3 regions of the Cellulomonas sp. P2_F12 genome follow, and region 3 is predicted to be linked to each of the others. Evidence: riboswitches for the same ligand, from Rfam matches in the RefSeq annotation. Region 3 holds a riboswitch; each other region holds the start of a gene.
The links. Region 3 has a riboswitch for S-adenosylmethionine ahead of AC1DWH_RS04855 (nitroreductase family protein). Riboswitches for the same ligand answer to the same signal wherever they lie in the genome.
Positions count from the first base shown of each region.

Region 1: another riboswitch for S-adenosylmethionine. It lies ahead of AC1DWH_RS11200 (methylenetetrahydrofolate reductase); the one in region 3 lies ahead of AC1DWH_RS04855 (nitroreductase family protein).
Region 2: another riboswitch for S-adenosylmethionine. It lies ahead of AC1DWH_RS18925 (LLM class flavin-dependent oxidoreductase); the one in region 3 lies ahead of AC1DWH_RS04855 (nitroreductase family protein).

Region 1 covers NZ_JBFUEV010000004.1:130,952-140,387, reverse strand. The annotation lists gene metE (5-methyltetrahydropteroyltriglutamate--homocysteine S-methyltransferase) at 49-2,376, opposite strand; gene AC1DWH_RS11200 (methylenetetrahydrofolate reductase) at 2,384-3,421, opposite strand; SAM riboswitch class I at 3,489-3,585, opposite strand; gene AC1DWH_RS11195 (hypothetical protein) at 3,731-3,946, opposite strand; gene AC1DWH_RS11190 (DNA-3-methyladenine glycosylase I) at 4,019-4,609, opposite strand; gene AC1DWH_RS11185 (TetR/AcrR family transcriptional regulator) at 4,678-5,865, opposite strand; gene AC1DWH_RS11180 (ATP-binding cassette domain-containing protein) at 5,947-6,858, shown strand; gene AC1DWH_RS11175 (ABC transporter permease) at 6,858-7,640, shown strand; gene AC1DWH_RS11170 (hypothetical protein) at 7,699-8,559, shown strand; gene hrpA (ATP-dependent RNA helicase HrpA) at 8,553-9,436, opposite strand, start outside.
Region 2 covers NZ_JBFUEV010000012.1:8,891-18,326, reverse strand. The annotation lists gene AC1DWH_RS18950 (FAD-dependent oxidoreductase) at 1-292, opposite strand, end outside; gene AC1DWH_RS18945 (ABC transporter substrate-binding protein) at 404-1,372, opposite strand; gene AC1DWH_RS18940 (amino acid ABC transporter ATP-binding protein) at 1,481-2,248, opposite strand; gene AC1DWH_RS18935 (amino acid ABC transporter permease) at 2,248-3,300, opposite strand; gene AC1DWH_RS18930 (GNAT family N-acetyltransferase) at 3,303-3,908, opposite strand; gene AC1DWH_RS18925 (LLM class flavin-dependent oxidoreductase) at 3,910-5,007, opposite strand; SAM riboswitch class IV at 5,218-5,335, opposite strand; gene AC1DWH_RS18920 (L,D-transpeptidase) at 5,487-6,371, shown strand; gene AC1DWH_RS18915 (phosphatase PAP2 family protein) at 6,417-7,091, shown strand; gene AC1DWH_RS18910 (phosphatase PAP2 family protein) at 7,091-7,822, shown strand; gene AC1DWH_RS18905 (FMN-binding negative transcriptional regulator) at 7,846-8,463, shown strand; gene AC1DWH_RS18900 (zinc dependent phospholipase C family protein) at 8,628-9,436, shown strand, end outside.
Region 3 covers NZ_JBFUEV010000001.1:1,053,210-1,062,645, forward strand. The annotation lists gene nadD (nicotinate-nucleotide adenylyltransferase) at 1-356, opposite strand, end outside; gene AC1DWH_RS04815 (hypothetical protein) at 383-538, opposite strand; gene AC1DWH_RS04820 (glutamate-5-semialdehyde dehydrogenase) at 594-1,904, opposite strand; gene AC1DWH_RS04825 (LLM class flavin-dependent oxidoreductase) at 1,901-3,022, opposite strand; gene AC1DWH_RS04830 (LLM class flavin-dependent oxidoreductase) at 3,024-4,130, opposite strand; gene AC1DWH_RS04835 (GNAT family N-acetyltransferase) at 4,127-4,648, opposite strand; gene AC1DWH_RS04840 (M20 family metallopeptidase) at 4,645-5,991, opposite strand; gene AC1DWH_RS04845 (rhodanese-like domain-containing protein) at 5,988-6,401, opposite strand; gene AC1DWH_RS04850 (GNAT family N-acetyltransferase) at 6,430-6,915, opposite strand; gene AC1DWH_RS04855 (nitroreductase family protein) at 6,912-7,730, opposite strand; SAM riboswitch class IV at 7,747-7,856, opposite strand; SAM riboswitch class IV at 8,031-8,140, shown strand; gene AC1DWH_RS04860 (ABC transporter permease) at 8,179-9,177, shown strand; gene AC1DWH_RS04865 (ABC transporter permease) at 9,179-9,436, shown strand, end outside.

The DNA.
Region 1 (9,436 bases), on a different contig from region 3:
ACGACGGCCCCGGACACCGCCGAGGGTGTCCGGGGCCGCCGAGTCGGGTCAGAGGGTCGCGCGGACCGTCCGGGTCGCCGCGAGGATGTGCTCCAGGGACGGGGCGACCTCCTCGTACCGGCGGGTCTTCAGGCCGCAGTCCGGGTTGACCCAGAGCTGGTCGACCGCGATGGCCTTGACCGCCTCGGTGAGCAGCTCCTCGACCTCGGCCTCGCTGGGCACGCGGGGCGAGTGGATGTCGTAGACGCCCGGGCCGATGCCGCGCGGGTAGCCGGCCGCCGAGATGTCGCCGAGGATCTCCATCTTCGAGCGGGCGGCCTCGATGGACGTCACGTCGGCGTCGAGACCGTCGATCGCACCGATGATCTCGCCGAACTCCGAGTAGCACAGGTGCGTGTGGATCTGCGTGTCGGGCCGGACGCCGGCCGTGGACAGGCGGAACGACCGGACCGACCAGTCGAGGTACGCCGGGTGGTCCTCGACGCGCAGGGGAAGCAGCTCGCGCAGCGCGGGCTCGTCCACCTGGATGACGGCGATGCCGGCGGCCTCGAGGTCGGCGATCTCGTCGCGCAGGGCCAGGCCGACCTGGTTGGCGGTGTCACCCAGCGGCTGGTCGTCGCGGACGAACGACCACGCGAGGATGGTGACCGGACCCGTGAGCATGCCCTTGACCGGCTTCTCGGTCAGCGACTGCGTGTAGGACGACCACTCGACCGTGATCGGCTTCGGCCGCGAGACGTCGCCCCACAGGATCGACGGGCGCGTGCAGCGCGAGCCGTAGGACTGGACCCAGCCGTTCTGCGTCACGGCGAACCCGTCGAGGTTCTCCGCGAAGTACTGGACCATGTCGTTGCGCTCGGGCTCGCCGTGCACCAGCACGTCGAAGCCGATCTTCTCCTGCAGCTCGACGACGCGGCGGATCTCCGCCTTCATCTCGTCGTCGTACTGCTCCTCGGTCAGCTCGCCCTTGCCGAAGGCGGCGCGGGCCGTGCGGATCTCGGTGGTCTGCGGGAACGAGCCGATGGACGTCGTCGGCAGCGGCGGCAGGTTGAGGCGGGCCGCCTGGGCGACCTTGCGCTCGTCGAACGGACCGCGGCTGAATGCGGCCTCGTCGAGGGCGGCCACGCGGTCGCGGACGGCCGGGTTGACGACGCCGGGCGCCGTGCGGCGCGAGTTGACCGCGTCGGTCGCCGCGAGCAGCTGCTCGTGGATGGCCTCGCGGCCCTCCGTCAGGCCCTCGGCCAGCGTGACGACCTCGACGACCTTCTCGTCGGCGAAGGCGAGCCAGGTCGTGAGCGTGGCGTCGAGGTTGGGCTCGTCGCCCGTGGTGTGCGGGACGTGGAACAGCGACGTCGAGGTTCCGACGGTCACCGCGGCGGCGCCGAGGCCCTCGAGCTGCTCGAGGACGGCCAGCTTGGCGTCCAGGTCGGCGCGCCAGATGTTGTGGCCGTCGATCACGCCGGCGACCAGCGTCTTGGTCTCCAGGCCGGGGACGGACTCCGTCGGCGCGTGGCCGCGGACCAGGTCGATGCCGATGGCCTCGATGTCCGTGGCGGCGAGCACCGGGAACGCCGCGCCGAGGTCGCCGTACGGCGCCGCGATGAGGATGGCCGGACGCTCCGGGCGGGCCAGGTCGGTGGCGAGCGCGCGGTACGCCTCGATGACGGACGCGAGCAGCTGCTCGGCCGGCACGGCGATCGAGTCGGAGACCAGCGCGGGCTCCTCGAGCTGCACCCACGTGGCGCCGGCGGCCGCGAGGTCCGTCAGCAGCGCGGCGTAGACAGGCAGCAGGTCGGCCAGGCGGTCGATGGGCGCGAAGCCCTCGGGGGCGTCCTCGGTGGCCTTGGCCAGGGCGAGATAGGTGACGGGGCCGACGATGACCGGGCGCGTGAGCACGCCGTCGGCCAGGGCCTCCTGGAACTCCCGCACGGGGCGGTTGCTGGCATACCGGAACTCGGTCTCCGGACCGATCTCGGGGACCAGGTAGTGGTAGTTGGTGTCGAACCACTTGGTCATCTCGAGCGGGAGGTCGTCGCCGCGGCCGCGGGCCACCGTCGAGTACCCGGCGAGGTCCAGCGCACCGTCGGCGCCGACGACGTCCGCGAAGCGGGCCGGGACGGCACCGACGACGGCCGTCGCGTCGAGCACGTGGTCGTAGAAAGAGAACGCGCTCGGGATGGCCGGCACGTCGGTGGCCAGGCCCAGCTCGGCCAGGCGGGTGCGGGTGCGCTTGCGCAGGTCCGCGGCGGTGGCCTCGACCTCGTCGGCGGTGGTGCGGCCGGCCCAGAACGCCTCGAGGGCCTTCTTGAGCTCGCGGCGCGGGCCGATGCGGGGGTAGCCGAGCACGGAGCTGGCGGGGAAGGTTGCAGTGCTCATCTGGTTCTCAGTCCCTCGGGGGTCGGGCGGGTGCCGTGTCCTGCGGCCATCCGGCCAGGTCGGGAGCTGTCCGAGCTCCGCCGTCGAGGTGTGCACCCTCGAGCAGGTCAAGTGCGGCATGGTGCTGGTTGAACGTGTACAGGTGGACGCCGGGCGCTCCGCCGTCCAGGACGCCGTTGACCAGGTCGACGCTGGCGCGGATTCCCCGGCGGTGGCGGTCGAGCTCGTCGTCGGCGGAGCCGAGCAGGTCCAGGAGGCTCTCCGGCACGGGGACGCCGGTCAGCTCCTGCACCCGCAGCAGGCGGGCGGGGTCCGTGGTCGGGATGATGCCCGGGATGATCGGGATGGTCACCCCGGCCTCGCGGGCCTCCGCCACGATACCCAGGTAGTCGTCCGCGTCGAAGAAGACCTGCGTGATCGCGAAGTCGGCGCCGGCCTGCTGCTTGGCCAGGAGCGACGCGACGTCCTGCGCGCGGGTGCCCCCCGTGGCGTGGTTGCCGCGCGGGAACGCCGCCACGGCGACCGACAACGGACGCACGCGCGCCCGGACCGCCTGCGAGGGGCTGTCCGCGCAGCGCTGGGCCTCGATGTCGCGCAGCAGCTCGACCAGCTCGCCGGCCGTCTGCAGGCCGTCGGGGTGGGCCTCCCAGCCGCTCTGGTCGGACGGCGGGTCGCCGCGCAGCGCGAGGAACGAGCGGAGGCCTTCGTCGAGGAACTCCTCGACGATCTCAGTGATCTCCGCGCGCGAGGTCCCGACGCAGGTCAGGTGCGCGATCGGGTTGAGCGTCGTCTCACGCAGCAGCCGGCGGACCAGCGCGCGCGTGGTGACCCGGGTCTTGCCCGAGGCGCCGTAGGTCACGGACACGAAGTCCGGGTGGACGGCCTCGAGTGCGCGGATGGTGGCCCACAGGCGGGGCGCGGCGTCGGGGTTTCGCGGCGGGAACAGCTCGAACGAGATGGTCGGGCGGTCGTTCGCGGTGTGCGCACGCGCGGCCGGTGCGGCGTGCAGTCCGGGCGTGCGCGGCTCCACGGCGGCGGCGCTCACGGCGCGATCCGTGGCGTGGTCTGCACCGGTGCGGTGCGGGGACACGTGGTCTGCGGGGACATTGCTCACTCCATCGTCCCTGGCGGAAGCACCCACACCCTCGGCGGGGAGGGGGGTTGCTGCGGCGTCGTCGAGCCAGGTCTCTCGGCCGCTCTGGATGGTAGGCGCGATGCTAGACCGCCGATCACATGGTGGGCAACCGTGCTCGACCTGTGAGACGACCGCGTCCGTCGCTCGACTGCCCGGCGTCGACGCCGGGATCGCGCTGAGGGCAGCGCGGAGCCGAGGGGGCTCGCCGCGAGTGGTCGGTCAGTGCGGGCGGCGAGGGGAAAGGGTGCCGGTCTGCATGCGGCTGCGCTGCGACGGCACGTCGAACCAGGAGTTGGGGGAGCCGGCGGGGACGGACAGCAGCCCGTCCTGGACCGCCGCGAGGATCCCGGCGTCGGGGACGACGTTGTCCGTCAGAGCCTCGGCCGCCGCGCGCACGGCATCACGCCGAGCGTCGTGGTCGGGGATCTCCGTCATGGGCGGCACTGTAGTCCGCGTCACACTCGGTTCCGAGACCCCCGCGGCAGCGTCACCCGGCAGGAGTAATGGTCACTCCGACGGGTGAGTCGAGGCGGCCGACGGGCAGGTCGCCAGATGGTCGTCGACGACCCCGCAGGCCTGCATCGCCGCGTACGCCGTGATCGGTCCGACGAACCGGAAGCCGAGCGACTTCAGCTCCTTGGCGAGCGCGCGCGACTCGTCGGTCTGCGCCGGGACGCCGGCCCAGGTCAGAGGCCTGACGTACCCGGTGCGGTCGGGCGCGTGCGACCAGAGGACCGCGTCCAGAGTGCGTCCTGCGGCGTGCAGACCGCGCAGCGCGCGCCCGTTGGCGATGGCCGCCTCGATCTTGGCGCGGTTGCGCACGATGCCCGCGTCGGCCATCAGCCGGGCGACGTCGTCGTCGCCGAACTCCGCGACCAGCTCGGGGTCGAAGCCCGCGAACGCGGTCCGGAACGCGGGTCGCTTGCGGAGCACCGTGATCCACGCGAGGCCGGACTGGAAGCCCTCGAGCGCGATCCGTTCGAAGAGCGCGTGCTCGTCGTGCACGGGCCGGCCCCACTCCTCGTCGTGGTACTGCTCGTAGAGCGGGGTGCCGTCGCCGAAGCAGCGGCCGGTGATCGGGACGTCGGGCGAGGTCATGCGCCGAGTCTGCCCCGCGCCCCCGACACCGATCCCGACCCGAGTGGACGGCCGGGGCTGTGGGCGGCTCAGTCCGTGGGGGTCGCCAGCGCGATGAGCCGCTCGATGCCGTCGAGGATCAGGGTGGTCCCGAAGTCCAGGGCGTCCGCATCGGCGGCCCGGTCGTCGGGACCGAACGAGAAGGCGCCCGCGGCGGCCGCCTGCAGCAGCGCGGGGTGGGAGGTCGGAGAGGCGAGCGCGCCGATGAGGTCGCCCAGGTCCGGGGACTCGTCGGCGCCCTCGGCCGTGCCGATCGCTGCGGTGCGCCTGCTCCCGGTCAGCTCCTCGGTGACGCGCAGCTGGTCCAGGGAGTGCGTGGCCAGCAGGCCGATCGCGCCGACCTTCTGCCGCTCGGACAGCGGCGTGCCCGCGAGCGCGGCGAGCATGCCCTCCATCCACGCCAGCCGACCCGGTCCGACGGCGTGCAGCACGGTCGTCGTCCGGGCCAGCCACGGGTGCGCGTGCAGGATCGGCTGCTGCACGGCGAGGATCAGCTCGAGCTGCTCGCGCCAGCCGCCCACCTCGGGACCCAGGACCGGTGGGCGCCCGGCAGCGCGGTCGGACATGAGGCTCAGCACCTCGTCCTTGGACGAGACGTAGCGGTACAGCGACATCGTCGTGAAGCCCAGCGACTCGGCCAGCCGGGCCATGGAGACCGAGTCGATCCCCTCGGCGTCGGCGAGCGCGATCCCGGCATCGGCGATCTGCTCCAGGGTCAGGCCGGGTCGAGGCCCGGGCCGCCCCTCGGTCGGGGTGCGCCACAGGACCGCGATCCCGGGCGGCAGCTCGACGGGAGCGGCGGCCCCGCTGCCGGCCACCCGCACGGCCTGCCGCCGCGCCTTCTCGGCCACCCGAGCCGCCTGCTGCTGGGCGAGGGCGGCGGCGCGCTGCGCCTTCTCGGCCTCGCGCAGCTGCTTGGCGGCCTCCCGGACCGCCTGCTGCGCCTCCCGCTCGCGCTCGGTCCGCCGGCGTTCCGCCTCACGGGCCAGCTCCTGCTCGGCCTTGAGGCGGTCGCGCTCGACCCGTTCGGCCTCCTTGCGGACCCGGTCGGCCTCCTTCTGCGCCTCCCGCTCGGCGTCGCGGTCGGCGCGCTCGAGGTCGCGACGCAGCCGGTCGGCCTCCTTCGCCTCCGCGCGCGCCGCCTTCTCCCGGTCGCGACGCAGGGCGTCGGCCTCGCGACGGCCCTCGTCGGCCACTACGTCCTCGTCGTGCGCCACGGCACCTCCTTGACGGTCGATCCTACAAGTGTGTATGAAGTACACACACAGTTTACGCCATACACAGAAAGCGAGATCGCGATGACTGCTCCTGTCGTCGTCGCCCGGGGGCTCCGCAAGTCCTACGGCGACCTGACCGTGCTCGACGGCGTCGACCTCGATGTCGCCCGGGGGGAGGTGCTCGCCCTCCTGGGTCCCAACGGCGCCGGGAAGACCACGACCGTGCGCATCCTGGCCACGCTGCTGCGGCCCGACGGCGGCTCCGCGCACGTCGCCGGCAAGGACGTGGTGCGCCAGCCCGCCGAGGTGCGGGCGGCGATCAGCCTCACGGGGCAGTTCGCCGCCGTCGACGACCTGCTCACGGGCGTCGAGAACATGCACCTCATGGCCCGGCTGGCGCACCTGGGCCGGGCGGAGGTGCGCACCCGCAGCGCCGAGCTGCTCGAGCTGTTCGACCTCACGGACGCCGCCGGCCGCGTGGTGAAGACCTACTCGGGCGGGATGCGCCGCCGGCTCGACCTCGCGGTGGGCCTGCTGGCCCGGCCGCAGGTGGTGTTCCTCGACGAGCCCACCACCGGGCTCGACCCGCGCAGCCGGAACGATCTCTGGGACGTCATCCGGGACGTCGTCGCCGAGGGCACCACCGTCCTGCTGACCACGCAGTACCTGGAGGAGGCCGACCAGCTGGCCGACCGGGTCGCCGTCATGGACAACGGCCGGGTCATCGCGAACGGCACGGCACCCGAGCTCAAGCGGGCGGTCGGGTCGGCGCACGTCGAGCTGCGCCTGGCCGACGGTGCCGAGGAGCGCATCCTCACCGACGGCTCCGTGCCGGACGTGCGGCGGATCCTCGCCGACATCGAGCGCCGCGGCGTCGCCGTCGACACCTGGGAGATCCGCTCCCCCACGCTCGACGACGTCTTCCTCACGCTGACGGGCCGGCCCACCGAGCCCGAGCCCGCACCCGCCCTCGTCACCGCCCGGGAGTCCTGATGACCACGCTCGCCCCGCAGCCCCCCGCCCTCGGCTGGTCCCTGCACGACTCGACCGCGCTGATCGACCGGTGCCTGCGCCGCTCGCTGCGCCAGATGGACACGATCCTGCTCGCCGTGATCCTGCCCGTGTCCCTGCTGCTCATGTTCGTCTACGTGTTCGGCGGCGCGATCGACAGCGGGGGCGGGTACGTCGACTTCGTCGTCCCCGGGATCATCCTGCTGACGGCCGGGTACGGGTCGGCGAACACCGCCGTGGACGTGGCCAACGACATGACCGGCGGCATCATCGACCGGTTCCGGTCCCTGCCCATCCGGCCCACCGGGGTGCTCACCGGGCACGTCGTGGCCAGCATGGTGCGCAACGCAGTGTCGACCGCGCTGGTCATCGGCGTCGCCTTCCTGGTCGGGTTCGACCCCGACGCGACGGCGCTGGAGTGGGCCGCGGCGATCGGGCTCATCGCGCTGTACGTCCTGGCGCTCACGTGGGTGGCCGTCGCGATCGGCCTGGTGGCGTCCGGGCCCGAGGCGGCGAGCGGGTTCACGTTCGCGATCCTGTTCGTCCCCTACGTGTCGAGCGCCTTCGTGCCCACCGAGTCGATGCCGTCGGCGCTGGAGACGATCGCGACCTACAACCCGATCACGCCGATCACCGACACGGTGCGCGGGCTGCTGCTCGGGACGCCCGTCGGCGACTCGGCCCCGTCGGCCATCCTCTGGTGCGTCGGGATCTTCCTGGCCGGCCGCGTCGGGGCCGCGCTGCTGTTCCGTCGCCGGGACTGATCGGCCGGATTGCCGCGGGTCGTCGCGGCCCGCGGCATTCCTGTTGTAGACCGGTCCTATGACCGATCCGTCCCCGTTCCCGCCCACCGGTGCCCCGGAGCCGACCGACCCGACGACGCCGTCCCGCCGGGGCTGGATCATCGCGCTCGCCGTGCTGCTGGCTGTCGCGATCGTCGTGATCGTGGCGCTCGTCCTGAACGGGGACGACGAGACGCCGCCGCCCGTGACGTCGCCGAGCGCCTCGGAGAGCTCGGCGGCTCCGACTCCCACGGCGACCTCCGCGGCGCCGGAGCCCACGGCATCGTCGCCCTCCGCCGGTTGTGCACCGAACAGCGCCACCGCTCCCGCCGGCGCGGACGTCGTGACGGTGATCGACGTGGACGGCGACGGCCGCCCCGACCAGGCGTGGCTCAGCCCCGGCGCCGGTCGCGAGTTCGGCATCACCACGGCGTCCGGCGCGACCTTCTCCGCGACGATCAACTCCGGGTCCCCCGTCCCCGCCTCCGCGATCGTCAACCGCGTGCAGAGCGACGGCATCCCGATCGCGCTCGTCGACCTCAGCCGCGAGGCGCTCCTCTACTCGCTGGCCGGGTGCGCCGTGACGCCCGTCGCCAACGCGCAGGGTCAGCCGTACACGTTCGACCTCGGCTTCGCCGGCGCCGGCACCGGAGTGGGCTGCACCCAGAGCGGGGGCGCGCTGCGGCTCGCGGGGCTCAACGCGGTGCAGGACGCCGACCAGAACTACACGGTGACCAGGACGTTCGTGGACCTCGACGCGGACGGCCGGCACGCCACCAACGCGGCCCCGGAGCAGGTGGCGGTCGGTGCGGCCGCCGACGAACCCGTGGTCACGACCGCGCAGCAGGTCACCTGCGGCGACCTCGTGGCCGGCGAGGACGGACCCGTCGAGCCTCAGTAGGCGGCGAGGGCCTTCTTGATGCGGGTGGTCGACACCGGCGTCGGCGTGCCCAGCTGCTGCGCGAACAGGCTGACACGCAGCTCCTCGAGCATCCAGCGCAGCTCCCGCAGCTCGGGGTCCCGCGGGTGCTTGGCGACGACGTCGTCGTAGAGCGCCTCGACGTCCTGCACCTGCCAGGCGAGGTCCGCGTCGCGCTGCGGGTTCTCGGCGGCCTTGACCAGCCGGTGCCGGGCCGCGCGCAGGTAGCGGGCGAGGTGGGGCAGGCGGGCGGTGCCCACCTCGCTCACGAACCCGTCGTGGACCAGGCGGGCCGCCTGGGACCGGATGTCCTGGGCGGTGGCCAGCAGCGCCAGGCTGGACCGGTCGCGGATCTCGCCGTCCAGCTCCCGCCAGGCGGTCAGCACCGCGACCAGGTCGCCGACGACCGCGTGCACGGAGTCCTCGAGCCGGCCGCGGGTGGCGGTGCGCAGCGCGGTGTACGCGTCGAGCGTGCGTACCGTCCACGCGGGCGCGGTGAGCAGGCCCTCGATCACGGCCAGCTGCACGTCCGTGACCAGCGCGTCCGTGCTCGGGTAGGGGCTGGCGGCCAGCGTGAGGGCCTGCGTGCCCGTCCAGCGGGACGTGATGCGGCCGGTGGTCAGGCCGACGTCGAGCAGCAGCAGCCGCCGCAGGCCTCGGCGGGCCGCGTCCGGGCGGGCGGACTCGTCGGCCAGCGCGCGCACGGCGACGGTCCCCTTCTCCTCGACCAGCGACGGGAAGGCACGGACGCGTCCGACCTCGACGACCTCGGGCAGCTCCGGCAGGTCGGCGGGCCAGGTGGTGAGGCCCGTGCGGACGACGTCGACGCGCGGTGCCGGTGGCGCGGGCCGGCTCGTCG
Region 2 (9,436 bases), on a different contig from region 3:
CGAAGGCGTCGACCACGCCGGGCGCCGGCTCGCCGTGGCTCACGCCGCCGGTGAGGGTGAGCACCCCGTCGAACGACTGCCACAGCTCGAGCGCCTCTGCCGCGAGGTCGAGGTACTCGGGCCGGTCGTAGGTCTGCCGGTAGATCCGCGAGGCACCGTGGGAGGCGCCGCGCACGTGCCCTGGCTCGAACCGCTCGAGGAGCACGACGTCACGGCCGCGCCGCGCGAGCTGCCACGCGGCGGCGGAGCCCATCACGCCGCCTCCGACGACGAGGTGGTCGACGACCTGCACAGGTACCTCCAGAGATGGGGGACGAAAAACTGGTGGCCGGCCGGGCGTCCCCCGACCCCGACCGGCCACCGCGGACGCCCGTGCGAGAAGCACAGCATCCGGTCTGAGGGGTCAGCTCGTCTTGGGCAGACCCGGCGGGTTGGTCTCGGGCTTCTCGATGGCCTCGGCGGACAGGCCCCAGCGCGCGAGCACCTGGGCGTAGGTGCCGTCGTCGAACGCGTGCTGGAGCGCGGCCGTCACGGCCGGAGCGAGCTCGGAGCCCTTGAGCGTGGCCACGGCGATCTGCGCCGTCAGTGGCCAGCCGCCGTTGAGGGTGCCGACGACCTTGAACTGGTCGGGCGCGGTCGCCGCGCTGTAGGCGAGGCTCGCGTTCGGGCCGACGTAGGCGTCGACCCTGCCGGACTGCACGGCCAGCAGCACGTCCGAGTAGTTCTCGTAGTACTCCGGCTCGCCGCCCTTGATCGGCTCCAGGCCCTTGTCGATGTTCTCCTGGTTCCAGGCCAGCAGGATCTTCTCCTGGTTGGTGCCGGAGCCGACGCCGACCGTGAGGCCCGCGATGTCCTTGGGCTCCGTGATCTCCTTGACCTTGCTGGAGGCGCTGGTCAGCCAGCCGAGCTGGTCGTTGCGGTACGACGAGAAGTCGTAGAGCTCCTTGCGCTCCTCGGTCACCGTCACGTTCGAGATCACGGCGTTGACGTCGCCCGACTGCAGGGCGAGCGGCCAGTCGGCCCACGCCTTCTGCTCGAGCTCGAGCTTGAGCCCGAGGGCGTCGGCGACGAGGCTGGCGATGTCGGTCTCGTTGCCGATCGGCGTCTTCTCGTCGTCGGCGAGGAAGCCCAGCGGTGGCGCGGCACCGGCCGTCGTGGCGACCTTGAGGACACCTGACTCCTTGACGTCCGCCGGCAGCAGCGCGATGGCGTCCTCGGACTTCGTCGTGTGGATCCGGTCCTGGTCGGGACTCGTGCTGATGGTCAGACCGGCGGCGGTGGCCTCGGGGGTCGCCGCACCGTCGGTCTCGGCGGAGGCCGATCCGGCGCACGCGGCGAGCGCCAGCAGGGGCACGAAGGCCAGTGCGCTCACAGCACGTCGGAAGGTCGTAGTCACGGGAGGTCTCTCTCTCGGTCGGGAGCGCGACGGGGCGCGCTCGTCACGCCGTCCGCGGGGTGCGGGCGACGAAGAACTGGGGGGTCAGAGCACCTTGTCGAGGAAGGCGCGGGTGCGGGGGTGCTGCGGGTTGTCGAGCACCTGCGCGGGCGTGCCCTGCTCGAGGATCTGGCCGCCGTCGATGAAGACGACGCTCGTGGCCACCTCGCGGGCGAACCCGATCTCGTGCGTGACGACGATGAGCGTCGTGCCCGTCGCCGCGAGGTCCCGGATGACGTCGAGCACCTCGCCGACCAGCTCGGGGTCGAGCGCGGAGGTGGGCTCGTCGAAGAGCACGACCGCCGGCTTGACCGCGAGCGCCCGGGCGATCGCCACGCGCTGCTGCTGCCCGCCGGACAGCTGCCGGGGGTAGGCGTCGGCCTTGTCGGACAGCCCGACCCGGGCGAGCAGCTCGCGCGCCTCGGCCTCGACCTCGGCCCGCGGCCGCTTCTGCGCCGAGATGGGCGCCTCCACGACGTTCTCGAGCGCGGTGAGGTGCGGGAACAGGTTGAAGTTCTGGAACACGAACCCGATACGGGTCCGCTGCGCCAGGACGTCCTTCTCCTTGAGCTCCTGCAGCGCGCCGTCGGACCGGCGCCGGTAGCCGATGAGGTCGCCGTCCACGGAGATGGATCCGCGGTCGACCTTCTCGAGGTGATTGATGGCCCGCAGCAGGGTCGACTTGCCCGACCCCGACGGCCCGAGGATGACGGTGACCTCGCCCGGCTGGACCGTGAGGTCCACGCCGTCGAGCACCTCGAGCGTGCCGTAGGCCTTGTGCACGCCCCGCACCTCGACCAGTCCGGCGGCCATCAGAGGGCCCCGTCCGGCGCGGCGGTGGTGGTCCGGACCAGGACGCCACGAGATCGCCCGTAGCCGGGTGGGAGGTCGCCCGGCAGCGGTCGTCCGCTCACACGCGACCACCCGATCCCCACGCCCCAACGCGCCCGCTGCAGGGGCGTCGGCGGCAGCTGCCGCAGCGCACCCTTCGCGTAGTGCCGCTCCACGTAGTACTGGATGACGGTGATCACGGTGGTGACGACGAGATACCAGATGCCCGCGACGATGAGCAGCGGGACCACCCGCTGGTTGCGGCCGTAGATGACCCCGACGATGTAGAACAGCTCGCCGTACGCCAGCACATAGACCACGGACGTGCCCTTGACCAGGCCGATGATCTCGTTCACGGCCGTAGGCACGATAGTCCGCATGGCCTGCGGCAGGATGATCCGGCGCTGCTGACGCGACCGCGGGAGCCCGAGCGCGGCGGCCGCCTCGTGCTGACCCTGGTCGACGCCGAGGATTCCGCCGCGGACGATCTCGGCCGCGTACGCCGCCTGGGACAGCCCGAGCCCGAGCACCGCGGCGCCGAACTTGTCGATGACGTCGAGGGTGTCGAAGCCGACGAACGAGGGACCGAACGGCACCCCGAGCGTGAGGGTCGGGTACAGGTACGCGAGGTTGTACCAGAGCAGCAGCTGCAAGATCAGCGGCACGGACCTGAACACCCAGATGTAGGCCCACGACACCGACCGCAGCAGCGGCGAGCGGGAAAGCCGCATGAGCGCGAGCACGGCGCCCAGCCCGAAGCCGACGACGGCCGAGGCGGCGGTCAGCCGCAGGGTGCCCCACAGCCCGTCGAGCACGGACGGCCAGGTGAGGTACTGCCAGACGACGGACCACTCCCAGCGGGGGTTGGTCAGCAGCGAGCTCACGACCATCGCGAGCAGCACCGCGACCACGGCCGTGGCGATCCAACGGCCGGGGTGGCGGGCGGCGTACACGCGGGGCTCGTCGGCCGGCGGGCGGACGGGCGGCGGGGACAGGACGAGGGACTCGTCCTGGTGCAGGAAGGCGGTGGACACGGTCACTCCGGGGTGGTGAGGGACGGACGGGACGGGGGCGCGTCCGTACAGAGCCACTTCTCGAACGCCAGCGGCCCGATCTCCTCCGGGTCCGCGGCCGTGTCGAACAGGGGCGTGAAGCCGGTCGCCAGGTAGAGCGCGGCGGCTTCGGGCTGCCGCGGCCCGGTGGTCAGGTAGAGCCGCTGGTACCCGGCCGCGACGGCGCGGGTCTCCAGCTCGGCGAGCACCCGGCGCGAGAGCCCCTGCCGGCGGTGCGCCGTGCTGGTCCAGATCCGCTTGTACTCGGCGGTCCGCACGGTGGGCAGCCCGTCCGCGTCGCGCGTCCCGGGCCGGGTCAGCCGCGCGGCGTCCCCCAGCTCGGGCTCGGCGCGCAGCCGGAAGGCCCCGCCGGCCACGGCCACGCCGTCGTCGAGCAGCAGGATCAGGTCCCCGTCGGGGGCCGCGAACTGGTGGGCCGGGTAGCGCTCGAGCTCCTGGCGCAGGGCGTCGACGCCGAAGTGGTCGCCGTAGCGCGACGAGTACTCGTGCGCGAGCTCGTCCAGCAGCGGCCGGACCTCCTCGTCGAGCAGGCCGAACGAGCGGACGGTCAGCGTGGTGGTCGTCGTCATGTCAGGCCGTCGCGGCGTAGCTCGTGGTGGACAGCGGCAGGCCGAGCGTGTCGCGCAGCGTGCTGCCGGGGTAGCCCGCGCGGAACCGACCGGACGCGCGCAGCAGAGGCACGACGCCGTCGACCAGGGCGGGCAGGTCGGTGTGCACCGACGACGGCCGCACGACGAACCCGTCGGCGATCTCGTCGTCCACCCAGGTGGAGACCAGCTCGGCGAAGCCCGCGGTGGTGCCGACGAACGAGAGGGTGCCGGTGTCGACGCCCTCGAGCTCCGCGAGCATCTCGTGCCGGGCCTGCGCGCTCGCCCGGTCCGGGCCGATGACGAGGTGGGTGTCGACCAGCACGCGGACGTCGCGGGGGTCCCGGCCGGCGGCGGCGACGGCCGCGAGCACCCGGAGCCGGGCCTCCGCGGCCTCGTCGGGCCCGGTCGCCCGCACCCGCACGACGTCGGCGTGCCGACCCGCCAGGTCGAGGGCGGCGTGGCTGCCGAGCCGCACCACGACCGGCGGACGACCTTGCGGCGGGCGGGGCGCGGCCGTCGAGGGCTTCGAGGCGAAGTGCACGCCGTCGTGCGCGACGAACCGGGGCCGGTCCGGCGCCGTCTCGTCCCAGCGGTCCCAGTGCCGACCGACCACCGCGGCCGCGTCGGCCGCTGCCGCGACGGCGGAGGACTCGACGGTCGACGAGCGCGGCCCGGCGGTCGGCACCTCGTCGATCCGGGTGTCCCAGCCGACCTGCCACGCCGCGCGGCCGTGGCTCGCGTGGTCGATCGTGGCGATGGCCTTGGCCACGTGCGCCGGTGCGGTGTGCGTGGTGCCGACGGTCGAGACCAGGCCGATGCCGGCGGTGCGGGGCGCCAGCCGGGCGGCGACGAGCGCGGCGTCGAGCCGGCCCTGCAGGGTCGTGTTGCGGCTCGGGTGCAGGGCGAAGTCGTCGTCGAAGACCACGAAGTCGAGGGCTCCCCGCTGGGCGACGGCCACCAGCTCGAGCAGGCGGGCGGCGTCGAACAGCCGTTGCCCCTGCGAACCGTGGTCGCGCCACGCGGCGGCGTGGGCGCCGGTGTCGCTGAGATCGATGCCGAGATGGGCGTGGCGAGACATGGGTGTTCCGTTCTGGTGCTGGTTCAGGGCGCGCCTCACCGAGCGTCGAGCGCTTCGGGGTGCGCGTCGCGCGCCCCGGTCGCGGGGCGTGCGGAGGGTGGGTCAGCCGGTCAGCGGCGACAGAGGGCCGGACAGGAACGCGTCAGCATCGAACGGGTGGAGACCCCGGTCGCGTTCATGGTCTGTCCTCTCGTCCCGGCGGTTGCCGGGGCTCGCATGTTGTCGACGGCGGCGGTGCACTGCCGTGACCAGGTCCTCACCCGGGGCACCCCGCCATGCGGAGGGTTGCCATCCAGCTAGCCGGGGCTTCGCACTGGAAATCTTGACCTTATTGGTAGGGAATTTAGACAGGGACCGCGGGAGCGTCAAACACCCGACCACATCGTGAGATCAGGTGTCCGACAGCCGATCGCTTTGCCGGATCGCGCGCGGCAGGCGCACGATGACCTCTCACGACATCGGGACGGGGGTGGGGACGCGTGGCACGCACGAAGGTCGCGACCCTGCTCGCGACGTCGGTGCTCCTCCTGGTCGGGGCGTGCGCGGGCGACCCCAGCGCGGTCGAGGCGCACCCGGCGCCCGTCGTGAAGGTCGCCGCCCCGATCACCGTCTCGAAGGTGGCCGCGCCGGCCGTCGCCGCCGCGCCGGCCGCCGATCTCGCCGCGCTTCCCGTCACCGACCCCGTGCACGTCGTCGCCGGACTGCCCAGCACGGACGGGCTCACGCAGCGCGCGAGCGACGACCCGTCGCTCGGCCGCTGGCAGACCGCCGTCATCGTCCGGGACACGGCCGCCCGCGTCGCACCCGGCGGCGCGGCCGTCGGCGTCGTCCCCGCCCTGACGCTGCAGGTCCGCACCACCCTGCCCGTGATCGACCAGCGCGGACGCTGGCTCCGCGTCATGCTCGCCACCCGCGGCGCGCTGCCCAGCCAGGACGTCACGCAGGTCAACGACCGCAGCGCCTGGATCGACTCCGCCGACACCGAGACGGCTGGCACCAGCTGGTCGGTCCGGGTGGACACCGCCGCGCAGACCATCACCGTCGACGACGGGACCACGACGCACGTCATGCCGGTCAAGGCCACCGGCAGCCCCACCAAGCCGACTCCGCACGTGCCGGCCTTCATCGTGGGGACGCACTGGCTGGAACCCGGCACCACCACGCCGCGCGTGCTCCTGCTGTCGTCGCAGAGCGAGGTCATGGACGACTACGACAAGAAGTCGGGGACGTCGACGACGGCCATCCACACGACCACGCTGAGCGGTCGGGGTGAGGTCTCGAACGGCTGCGTGCGGGTCGCCGACGACGTGCTCGACCTCCTGTGGCAGGCGCCTGCCGGCACGGTCGTGACCACCGTCGGCTGACTCGTTCGACGCGCGAGCCGGCGGTCCTGCACCTAGCCTCCGGGGATGCGTCCGCTCCCGCTCCGCCGCCGAGCCCTGCTCCGCGCTGCGGTGTTCGGGGTCGCGCTGACCGTGCCGGTCGCCGTGCTCGCGTACGTCGTGCGCGCCCAGGTGGACGACGTCCTGCGCCTCGACCGACAGGCGATCCAGGGGGCGACGGACTTCACGCGTGCGCACCCCGCGCTCGAGCAGGCGCTCGTGCTCTGGCAGCAGGCCTTCCAGGCGAAGTGGGTCAACCTCGCGGCGACGCTGGTCTGCCTGTGGGTCTGGCGGCGCCACGGCCTGACCACCCGGGCGCTGTGGGCGTTCCTCACGATCATGGCCGCGTGGGCCGTGCAGCTGGGTGCCAAGGGGCTGGTGCAGCGGGCGCGGCCAGTGGTCGACGACGCCCTGGAGCATGCGCCCGGCTCGAGCTTCCCGTCCGGGCACGCGACGAACATCGCCGCGGTGGCCCTCACGCTGACCCTCCTGGTCTGGCCGCTGCTCGGGCGGCGCGGGCGGGTCGTCGTCCCCGTCGTCGCCGCGACGACCGTCCTGCTCACCGGCCTCGACCGAGTCCTGCTCGGCGTGCACTACCCCTCCGACGTCGTCGCAGGGTTCGCGCTCGGGACGGCCCTCGCGGGCGCGTCCTACCTGGGCTACAGCGGCTGGTCCGCGACGGCTCCCGATCCGGAGATCTGATGCACACCTTCCTGCACCGGTACGAGCTCGACACGTCCGCGCCCACGCGCAAGGAGGCCCTGCGGGACTTCGCGGTGCGCGTGCTGCTGCCGGCGGTCGGGCTGTGGGTCGTCGTCGTCGGCATCGGGTTCCTGATCACCGGCCCGCTGAACAGCCTGCCGAGCGAGACCGCGGTGAACCGGTGGTTCGTGTCGATCCGGACGCCGGCGCTCAACTCGCTCACCGCGATCCTCTCGGGGATCGGCACGACCGAGTTCATCATCGGCGCGTGCGTGCTGTTCACGGCGCTGTTCTGGTGGCGCACGAAGCAGTGGTGGCTGGCCATCGTCCCGGCGCAGGCGATCGCCGTGCAGGCGGCCGTCTTCATGACCGCCGCGCTGGTGGTGGGCCGCGAGCGCCCGGACGTCGAGCACCTCGACGACTCCCCGCCCACGTCCGCGTACCCGAGCGGCCACACCGGCGCCTCGACCGCCTTCTACGTCACCCTCGCGATGGTGGCCCAGCGCATCGGCAACCCGGTCCTGCGCGGCGTCGTGACCGTGCTGTGCCTGCTGGTCCCGATCTCCGTGGGCACCTCCCGGCTCTACCGCGGGATGCACAGCCCCACCGACGTGCTCATGGGGTGCCTCAACGGGCTGGTGTGCGCGTTCCTCGCGTGGAACTACCTGCGCCGCGACGTCTCCGGGTCGACCACGGGCACGGAGCCCCAGGAGCGCCTCAGCGCCCGCTGATCGCCGGGTGGCATCATCGCCACGTGCTCCAGAACCCCAAGTTCGCCACCGACGACCCCCGCGCGCTCCGGGCGCTGGTCGAGGGCTACCCGTGGGCCACGCTGGTGTCCTCGACCGACGGCGGCCTGGTCGCCAGCCACTACCCGATGCTCTGGGAGGAGACCACGGACGACTCGATGTCCCTGGTCACCCACCTCGGCCGCCCCGACGAGCTGAACCACCGCCTCGACGGCTCGGACGTGCTCGTCATCGTGCAGGGCCCCCACGCCTACATCTCGACCCGGTGGTACCCCGAGGGCCAGTTCGCCCCGACGTGGAACCACGTGACCGCCCACCTCACCTGCCGGCCCGAGGTGCTGTCCGCCGACGAGAACTTCGCCGTGCTCAGCCGGCTGGTCGAGCACTTCGAGGGGACCGGCGAGGGCGCGCGCCTCCTCCCGTCCTACGACGGACCGGCCCGGGCGATGGCCCGGGGCACCGTCGGCCTGCGCCTGCACGTCCGGAGCTTCCGCATGCTCGAGAAGCTGAGCCAGAACAAGCCGCCCGAGGTCGTCGCCACGGTGGCGGCCGAGCTGGAGCGCCGGCCGTTCGACCTGCACGCCGCGCTGGCGGCCGAGATGCGCCGGGTCAACCCCGCCTGAAGTCACCCGTTCGAGTGATGTTCACCCCGCGCCTCTCTTGTTCCCGATTCGGACATATGGGGCAATAGAGACACAGGTTCGACTGCCGACGAGGTCAGTGACCGGCATCGGACACCATCGGGAGCCCGCGACGGAGCGGGCCCGGTCAGCGGGGGGCTGCTGCCATGCCAGGTCCGATCGTCCATCTCCAGAACATCCAGAAGGTCCCGGGCTATCTGCGCGAGCTCGGGGGAGCGCGAGGCATCGAGCTCGCCGATCTCCTCGACAAGCAACCGTGCAGCCCGTACGCCAACTTCGGCGCCCAGGGGCCTGACTTCCTCGTCTTCTCGCTCAAGGAGTACGGGACCCCGCTCGACGAGTTCGCGAACTTCCTGTTCGGCGTCTTCGACGCGCTGAAGCCGTTCATCGACTTCTACGAGTCCGTGGTCGAGCCGGTCGAGGACGCGATCGACGACGCCGTCACGGCCGTCGACCAGGCGCTGTTCCAGGGCCTGCTCACCCAGGTCGGCGACACGTCCGCCCTGATCACGAGCGCGCTGCAGACGCAGCTGGCGGCGATCGTCACCAAGAACGTGGACCTGTTCTATGGGTTCTACCCCAAGCTCCAGCAGGGCAAGCCGGAGGACGAGTGGTACTGGTTCGACACGTGGCACTACCGCCGCACGGGCACCTTCGCGTCGACCATGTGGAAGCTCGCCCAGGGCGACGACGACCTCATGCGCTACGCGGTCGGCTACGGCAGCCACATCGGCGCCGACGTCGCGGGCCACCCCTTCGTCAACTCGATCGTCGGCGGCCCCTACCGGTCGCACTGGCACCGCCACCACCTGGTGGAGAACTGGATCGACGCGTACGCCCGCAAGGGCTACCCCGACAGCCGCCGGACCAAGCGCTGCCTCAACCTGACGTCCAAGGACACCTACGTCGCGGACGCGATCTCGGGCAGCTACTACTCGCGCCTGTGCGAGTTCCC
Region 3 (9,436 bases):
AGGATCTGCGTGATGGCGTCCGCGCCTGTGATGAAGAACAGTTCGGCGTCCGGACGGGCCGTCTTGAGGTCGCGGAGGGTATCCACGGTGTACGTCACACCGGATCGGTCCACATCCACGCGGCTCACCGTGAACCGCGGGTTCGACGCCGTCGCGATGACGGTCATCAGATAGCGGTGCTCGGCGAGCGTGACGTCCTGGTCCAGCTTGAACGTCGGCTGACCCGTCGGGACGAAGACGACCTCGTCGAGGTCGAACCGTGCGGCGACCTCGCTGGCGGCGACCAGGTGACCGTGGTGGACGGGGTCGAACGTCCCACCCATCACGCCGAGCCGAAGTCTGCGCGGCTCCGTCATCGGCCCGGTCCCTCCCGCTGCCTCGGTCAGTGGCGCGTCCCCACGCTGCGGAACGCGTAGGTGATGAGCAGCATCGCCGTGAGTCCGACGAACGCGCCGACACCGAACACGATCGGCGGGAACGGCAGCTCGCGGGCGTGCTCGGCGCCCTCGGCAGCGGCGGCGATCAGGGCAGCGTGCACGTCATTCCTCCAGGGGTGGGCGGGAGCGACCAGTGTCGCACGGTGGGCTGTGCCATCAGGGTCGGACGTGCCCGTCTCCGTGCACGATCCACTTCGTCGTCGTCAGCTCGCCCAGCCCCATCGGGCCGCGGGCGTGCAGCTTCTGCGTGGAGATGCCGATCTCGGCGCCGAGGCCCAGCTGGCCGCCGTCGGTGAACCGCGTCGAGGCGTTCACCATGACCGCAGCGGAGTCGACCTCGGCGACGAACCGCTCCGACGACGCCAGGTCCCGCGTGATGATCGCCTCGGTGTGACCCGAGCTCCACTCGCGGATGTGGTCGAGCGCCTCGTCCAGGGAGTCGACCACGCGGACGGCGATGTCGAGCGAGAGGTACTCGGTGGCCCAGTCCACGTCGGTGGCCGGCACGCAGTCGGCCTCCTCCGGGGCGAGCGCGAGCGTGGTCTCGTCGCCGTGCACCGTCACGCCCTCGTCGGCCAGCATCGCGATGGCGACCGGCAGGAACTCGTCGGCGACCGCCTGGTGCACCAGCAGCGTCTCGGCGGCGTTGCAGACCCCGACCCGCTGGGTCTTGGAGTTCAGCAGGATCGGGATGGCGACGGCCAGGTCCGCGGTCTCGTCGACGTAGATGTGCACGTTTCCGACGCCGGTCTCGACCACCGGCACCGTCGACTCGCGCACCACCGTGCGGATGAGGTCCGCTCCCCCGCGGGGCACCAGCACGTCGACCAGGCCACGGGCGTGCATGAGCGCCACGGCACCCTCGCGTCCCCACGCGTCGATCGACTGGACCAGGGCGCCGGGCAGCCGCTGCGAGACGAGCGCCTGCGACAGGACCTCGACGATGACTTCATTGCTCGATGCGGCCGCCGAGCCGCCGCGCAGGATGACGGCGTTGCCGCTCTTGAGCGCGAGCCCGGCGGCGTCGACGGTCACGTTCGGGCGTGCCTCGTAGATCATGCCGACGACGCCCATCGGCACCCGCACCTGGCGCATGCGCAGGCCGTTGGGCAGCGTGGACCCGCGGACGACCTCCCCGACCGGGTCGGGCAGGGCGGCCAGCTCGCGCAGGGCGTCGGCGATGGCCACGATGCGGTCCGGCGTCAGCGCGAGGCGGTCCAGCAGGCCGGCCGACGTGCCGTTCGCACGGCCGCGCGCGAGGTCCACCGCGTTGGCCGCGACGATCTCGGGGGTGGCCGCGACGAGGGCGTCGGCCATGGCGCGCAGCGCCGCGTCCTTGGTGGCGCGGGTGGCCGTCGCGAGCGTGCGGGACGCGACCTTGGCGCGCTCCGCGACCGCGCGGACCTGCGCGACGACGTCCGGCGCCTCGAGCGCGTCCTGCACCGGCTGGTCGAGCGAGGTGGTCATCGGACCAGGGTAGTCCCGGACCTCGCACGCTCACGCTGCGCGACGCCTTGGCGGACGAGCGGGATCACGTGGTCGCCGAACTCGATCGCGTCGGCGACGAGGTCGTAGCCGCGCAGCCCGAAGATCTCGAACCCGAGGTCGACGTAGTCCAGCAGCGCGGCGGCCACGGTCTCGTACGAGCCGACCAGCGCGGTCGCGCTCGTCGGCAGCCCACCAGCTCCCGCGACGGTGGGCGTCCAGAGCGCGCGGTCGTGCCGCTCCCCCGACGCCGCCAGCTCGGCCAGCCGCAGGTTCGCGGTGTTCTCGGGGAGCCTGCCCGGCTCCCGCGCCGCCTCCGTCAGCGTCCGGACGGGCCGCGGTGCCGCGAGCTCGTCGATGCGGGCGCGGATCGCGTGCGCCTTGGCCCAGGCCTCGTCGTCGGTGGCCGCGACGATCGGGCGGAACGCGATCTGCAGCCGCGGGGTCGGCCGCCCGACCTCGGCCGCGAGCGCGCCCAGCAGGGCCACCTGGTCGGCCGTCGCCGCGAGCGGTTCGCCGAAGAACGCGAACACGTCGGCCACCCGGGCACCCACCTCGAGCGCCCGTCGCGACGCGCCGCCGGCGCTCAGGCCCGGGCGCCGCGCCGAGCGTGCACGCAGGAGGAACTCCTCCGTCCGGTAGTACGGACCGACGTGGCTGAACGGCTCGGCCGAGGTCCACGAGCGCAGCAGCACGTCCGCGTACTCCCCGAGGCGGTCGTAGCGGGCGTCCTTGTCGAGGTCGTCGCCCTCGGCCCGCTGGTCGCTGGTCAGGCCGCCGGCGATCAGATGCACCGTGACGCGACCGCCGGATGCCCTGTCGAGCGTCGCGAACGACTTGGCGGCGAACGTGGGCGCCGAGACGTTCGGGCGGTGCGCGACCCGCAGCCGGATCCGGTCCGTGTGCGCCGCGGCCCAGGCCGCCGCCTGCGCCGGGTCCGGCCCGTCGGAGGCGTACGGGAACAGCACGTGGTCCCAGCCGTGCTGCTCGTGGGCCTGCACGATCTCCCGCGTGTAGCCGGGGTCCCAGACGGGGCCGACGAGCGGCGTGGTCTCGGTCGACGGGTTGCCGTACCCGGCACCGAGGAACTCGACCGGCACGTCAGACCGCCACGAGCCGGTCGAGGCCACGCGCCCGGCCGGCGTCCTGCGGTCCCCACAGCGTGGTCGACACCTCGGCCCGGACCAGCGGGACGACCTCCTCGGCGAACCGGCGCAGCACGTCCTGCTGCTGCTCGTACGGCAGCACCGGGTTGAGCGAGACGGACTGCAGGTCGTGGCCGTAGGAGCGGTGGTAGTCGAGGATCTTCTCCGCGACGCGCTCCGGGGAGCCGACGAGGGCCGGGCCGCGCTCGACCGCGTCCTCGATGTGCGTGAACGACGACACCTTGCCGGGCCGCGTCTCGCCGACGTGCTTGGCGGCCATCCGGGCGGCGAAGCCCTCGTAGACCGCGCGGTACTCCTCGGTGGCCTGCTCGGTGGTGTCGGCGAGGAACAGCCCGCCCGAGCCGGATCCCACGTAGCCGACCGAGGGGTCGAACCCGTTCACGTCGAGCTGCTCGCGGTAGCGGTCGATCAGCACCTTGTAGTTCTCGCGCGGCTGCAGCGCATTGGCCGAGACGATCGGGTCGCCGTGCTTCGCCGCGAGGTCCACCGAGATAGTGCTGGTCGCCGAGCCGTGCCAGATCCGGAACGGGCCGTCGTACGGCCGGGGCAACGTGGTGACGTCCGTGAGCGGCGCGTGGAACCGGCCCTCCCAGTCGACGTCCTCCTGGCTCAGCAGCAGCCGCAGGAGCTCGTAGTTCTCCTCGAGGTAGTCGTACTGGTGCGCCAGGTCGAGGCCGAAGAGCGGGAAGTGCTTGTCCTCGTTGCCCTTGCCGATGACGATCTCGAGCCGGCCGCGCGAGAGCAGGTCGATCGTCGCGTAGTCCTCGGCCACCCGGACCGGGTCCAGCAGGCTCAGCACGGTCACGCCGGTGCTCAGCAGGATCCGGTCGGTGGCCTGCGCGAGCGCGCCCAGCAGCACGGTCGGCGACGAGGACAGGAAGTCGCCCGCGTGCCGCTCCCCCACGGCGAACGCGTCGAGCCCGAGCTCCTCGGCCAGGACGGCGGTCTCGACGACGCGCTCCAGCCGGGTGGACGGGTCGAGCAGCTCGCCGGTCACAGGGTGCGGGCCGTGGGGGACGATGTCGAGGACCTGGAACTTCACGAGCGTGCTCCTTGTGTCAGTGCGGACGTGTCGTAGCCGAAGGCCAGCAGGGTGCCGCCGTGCACCACGCGGGTCTCCCGCTCGGTGAGGCGGACGAAGCCGAGCCGGTAGTACAGGGCGTGCGCCCCGAGCATCTGCGGCCCGGAGTTCATGACGACGCGGTCGAGGTCCCGCTGCCGGGCGAGCGCGATGACGTGCTCGGTGAGCAGCACCCCGATCCCCCGTCGGCGGGCCGCGGGGTCGACCGCGAGCAGGCGGAAGTCGAGCTCGCCGTCGCGTCCCAGCTCCGAGATGTGCTCGCCGGGCCGCGGGGTGGCGACCGTGCCGAGCAGCTCCCCCGTCGCCAGGTCCTCGGCCACCCACACCTCGTGCTCGCGCGCGCGGGTGGCCACGTCGGCCAGGGAGGCGCGGTAGTCGTCGGGCAGGTCGTAGTCGTGGCCGTACGCGTCGACGGACAGCTGCGCGACGCGCTCGTACTCGTCGGGCCGCACGAGGCGGATCCGCACCTCGATGCTCACGAGAAGTACCCCTCCACGTCCAGGACGCCTCCGGCGTCGTCGAAGTCCTGCCGGACCGCTGCGCGCAGCGCCGGGTCGGCCAGGTAGTCCAGCGCCGTGAGCGCGAGCCCGACGGCACCGTCGATCGCGGCCGCGTCGCCGCGCGGGCCGCCGGCCACCTCGGCGAACTCGCGGGTGTGCAGGGCGATGTCCGGGTCGCTGACCGCGATCATCGGGTGGATGCCCGGCAGGCGGACGCTCACGTTCCCGAAGTCGGTGGACGCCGCGAGGATCTCGGGCACCACACCGCCGGCCAGGACCGTGCGGCCCTGACCCGCCTGGTGCACGGCCCAACGCTCCGCCAGCGGCGAGTTGGTGCGCACGGGCAGCGTGAACGGGGCGGCGTCCCACACCAGCTCGGCCGTCGTGCCGGTGGCCAACGCGGCCCCCTGGGCGATGCCGGCGAGGCGCTCGGAGAGGTCCTTGAGCGTGGCCGGGCTGGCCGACCGCACGTAGTACTCCACGGTCGCCCGCTCGGGCACGACGCTCGGCCGGGTCCCGCCCTCCAGCACCACGCCGTGCACGCGGTCGCTCGGCGGGATGTGCTGGCGCAGCATCGCCACGGCCTGATAGTTCAGCGCGACGGCGTCCAGCGCGTTGCGACCCATGAACGGGCTGGCCGACGCGTGGGCCGCGACCCCGTGATAGGTCACGCGCAGCTGCCGACGACCGAGGAACGGGTGGTCGACCACGTCGAACCCGAACGGGTGGACCATGATCGCCGCGTCGACGCCGGCGAAGAACCCGTTGCGCGCCAGGATCTCCTTGCCCGAGCTGCCCTCCTCCGCCGGCGTACCCAGCAGGAGCACCCGGCCGGGCAGCTCGAGCCCGTCCGCGACGGCCTGCCGCAGCGCCAGGAACGCCCCCGTCGCGGCCCCCGCGATGAGGTGGTGGCCGCACGCGTGGCCGACGCCCGGCAGGGCGTCGTACTCGGCGAGGATCGCGACCGTCGGGCCGGCGTCCTCGCGCGGGGCGCCGTCGTCGGGGCCGTGGCCGGTCAGGCCGGCGCGTAGCGACGTCGACAGCCCGTGCGACCCCATCGTGGCGGGCACGCCGTGCCGGGCGAGCAGGTCCGCGACCGCCGCGACCGAGCGGACCTCGCGGAACGCCTCCTCCGGGTGGGAGTGGATCGCGTGCGCGACGTCGAGCACGTCGGTCTCGCCCGCCTTGGCCGCCGCCCGGACCAAGGCACGCGAGGGCTCGTCGGCACCCGCGAACGGCGACGTCAGCGGCACGAACGACGCCCGACGACGCTCGGTCAGCGCCCGGAGCTCGTCGAGGAAGGCGGTGGACGGGCTGGTCATCCGACGGGCGCCCCGGCCGGCAGCCCGGCGTCCTTCCACGCGGGGAAGCCGCCCTCGACGTGCACGACGTTGGTGAAACCCTTGGCCCGCAGCTCGGCCGCGACCGGCCCCGACCCGCGCACCGAGCCGCAGACGACGACGATCGGCGTGTCCAGCGACACGATCGGCGCGTGGCGGGTGGCCGCGGTCAGGTCGAACTCCTGGTCGATCGCGTACCGGTCGCCGATCGTGGCCCCCGGGATCGAGCCCGTGCGGGACCGGCCGGCCTCGCTGCGCACGTCGAGCAGGAACGCGCCCTCGGCCACGCGCTCGGCGGCCTCGGTCGGGCTGACCGCGGGCGCGAGGGCCGCGGCCTCCTCGAGGCTCAGGTGCTCCGCCGGGGCGCCGGGGCGGGTGGTGGTGTCGGTCATGGTGCTCTCCTTCGTGAGGGGGTTCGGGTCAGGCCTCGAGCAGGTCCTTGGCGAAGCACAGGCTCAGCCGGTCGCCCACGTAGTCGCCGAAGGGCTCGACAGCGCGCCAGCCCTCGCGCAGGTACAGCGCGACCGCGTCCGGCTGCCGGACCCCCGTCTGCAGGACGATCGTGCGCACGCCCGCGTCGGCCGCGAAGCGCCCGACCGCGTCGAGGAGCCGGGCGGCCAGGCCGAGCCGGCGGTGGGTGGCGGCGACGAAGACACGCTTGACCTCGTGCTCGCCGTCGACCAGGCGTAGGGAGGCGGTGCCGACGGGACGGTCCCCGTCGTAGGCCACGTAGGTCACCAGGATCGAGGCGGGATCGACGGGCACGCGCGGACCGCGCTGCGCGAGGAGGTCGGCGTAGCGCGGAGCCAGCTCGGCGTCCATCTGGTCGCGCAGGCGACCGGCGTGCGGGTGCGTCCACGGGACGACGGCCAGCGTGACCTCCCCGGTGGAGGTGGTGGTGGTCATCGCAGCCCGAACCCCTGCGCCTCGAGGGCCGACCGCAGCTGGTCGCGGCCGTTGAGCGCGGCCGGACCGGAGAGCCGGGCGAGCACCCTCTCGACCCACGAGTGGGACAGTCCCTCCTCGGCGTAGAAGTCGCCGATCAGGCCCTCGTAGGCGGCGACCGCGTCGGCGTGCTCGGCGTCGTCGTACGTCTCGTGGTGCAGCACGGCCGACTGCGGCAGGCGGGGCTTGACGCGGGTGTTCTCACTGAGGTCCGGCCGCCCGACCACGAGCCCGAACGCGGCAAACACGTGCTGCGGTAGGTGAAGCAACTCGGCGACCTGCTCCGGACGGTTGCGCAGCGCACCGATGTACACGGTGCCCAGGCCCAGCGACTCCGCGGCGAGCACCGCGTTCTGCGCGGCCAGCGCGGCGTCGACGAACCCGACGACCGCGGTCTCGAGGTAGGCCGCGCCCTCGGTCGGCGCCTCGTGCGCGGCCGCGATGGCGTGCGCGCGCCCGAGGTCGACCAGCCAGACGAGAAGCAGCGGGGCCTGCGCGATGTGGGCCTGGTCGCCCGCGAGCGCGGACAGGGCGGCGCGGCGCGCGTCGTCGCGGACTGCGACCACGCTCCACAGCTGCAGGTTCGAGCTGGTGGCGGCGGACTGCGCCGCGGCGACGACGGCGGCGAGCTCGGCATCCGTGACGTCGTCCGGCAGGTAGCGGCGCACAGACCGGTGGGCCAGCTGGAGCTCGATGACGTCGGAGGTCGCGAGGTCGGTGGGCGCGGCGCCGCCGTAGCGCGCAGCGACGGAGGACGGGAGGAGATCGACGGACAAGACGGTTCCCTGGGGTGTCGGACGTTTGCCCTCCGCGATCCGGCGGGCCGGGTCTTGCTCGGGAGCACCCCACGTCACCGAGGGTTGCTGCTCCGCCTGCCGAGCCAGACGGCGGAGCTCGTGACCTGCGCCGGAGGGTCGACCGCGCACCCGGCGATGTCAACGATCGGGACGGGGTTCTCACATCCCGGTACGGCTCGCGGCAGGGGCCGCTCGAACCGTGCGTGAGACGTCTGTCCACCTGATGAGAAGGCCCGGCGGATCGTTGACGACCGCCGACCGCGTGCCTACCTTCGCGCCGGTCTCGAGCCCCGACGACAAACCCTGGTTGGTCGGGCAGCAACCCTTCAGGTGTGACGGGGTGCTCCAGGTGACGACCCGGCACGGCACCCGCCGTGCAAGCACAGACCCGCCGGACCCGTCCGGCAGATCGAGGACGACCGCTCACATGTCCCGCTACATCGGCACCCGCCTCGGCCAGGCAGTCCTGGTGCTCTGGGCCGCCTACACGGTCACGTTCGTCGTGCTCTACGCGCTGCCGGGCGACCCGGTCTCGCTCATGTACGGCAGCGAGTCCAACGACGTGACGCCGGAGCAGCTCGACGCGCTGCGGGCCCAGTACGGGCTCGACCAGCCCTTGCCCGTGCAGTACGTGACGCAGCTGGGCGCCCTGCTGCGCGGCAACCTCGGCACGTCCGTCGTCCTGCACCGTCCGGTGCTCGGCCTGATCGCCGAGGCGATCCCGCCCACAGCCGCCATCGCGGGCGCGGCGTTCGTGCTGGCGCTGCTGCTGGGCGGCGGGCTGGCCGTCGTCGCGACGCTGGCACGCGGCCGGGGTCTGTCCAACGCGCTGCTGGGCCTGCCCCCGCTCGGCGTGGCCATCCCGTCGTTCTGGTTCGGCCTCATGCTCGTGCAGTGGTTCTCGTTCGCGAACCCGATCTTCCCGGCTGTGGGGAACAAGGGGTTCGCGTCGATCGTGCTGCCGGCCGTGACGCTCGCGGTGCCCACCGCTGCGCTCATCGCCCAGATGCTCTCGCGCTCGCTGCGGCACAGCCTCGCCCAGCCCTACGTCGACACCGCGCGCGCCAAGGGCGCGAGTCCGGCACGCGTCCACTTCCGGCACGCGCTGCGCAACGCCTCGCTGCCCGCCCTCACGGTCATCGGCCTGGTGATCGGCGAGCTGCTCGCCGGCGCGGTGGTCACCGAGACCGTGTTCTCGCGCGCCGGCATCGGCCGGCTGACGGCCACCTCGGTCAGCGCGCAGGACATCCCCGTGGTGCAGGGCATCGTGCTCTTCGCCGCCGCCGTGTTCGTGCTGGTCAACCTCGCGGTCGACCTGCTGTACCCGCTGCTCGACCCACGGATCGTCCGGCGCAGCCGGCCCGTCAAGGCGCCGGTGTCGACCGAGGCGGCGCAGGTCCGTCGGCCCGTCACGGCGGGGGTGTGACATGACGGACCTCCTGAACGAGAAGGTCGCGGTCGACGACTTCGCCGCCACCGCCCCGGACCGCCTGGCCGACGCGATCCGCGACCGGCAGGACGCCGCGACCCCCGGCCCGCTCGCCTGGGTGGGCGAGCTCGCCCGCCGGCCCGGCCTGCTGCTCGCCCTCGTCTGGATCGCCCTGGTCCTGCTCGCCGCGTTCGTCCCCCAGCTGCTCGCGCCGGGTGACCCGCTGACCGGCGTGCCGGCGGACAAGCTGCAACCC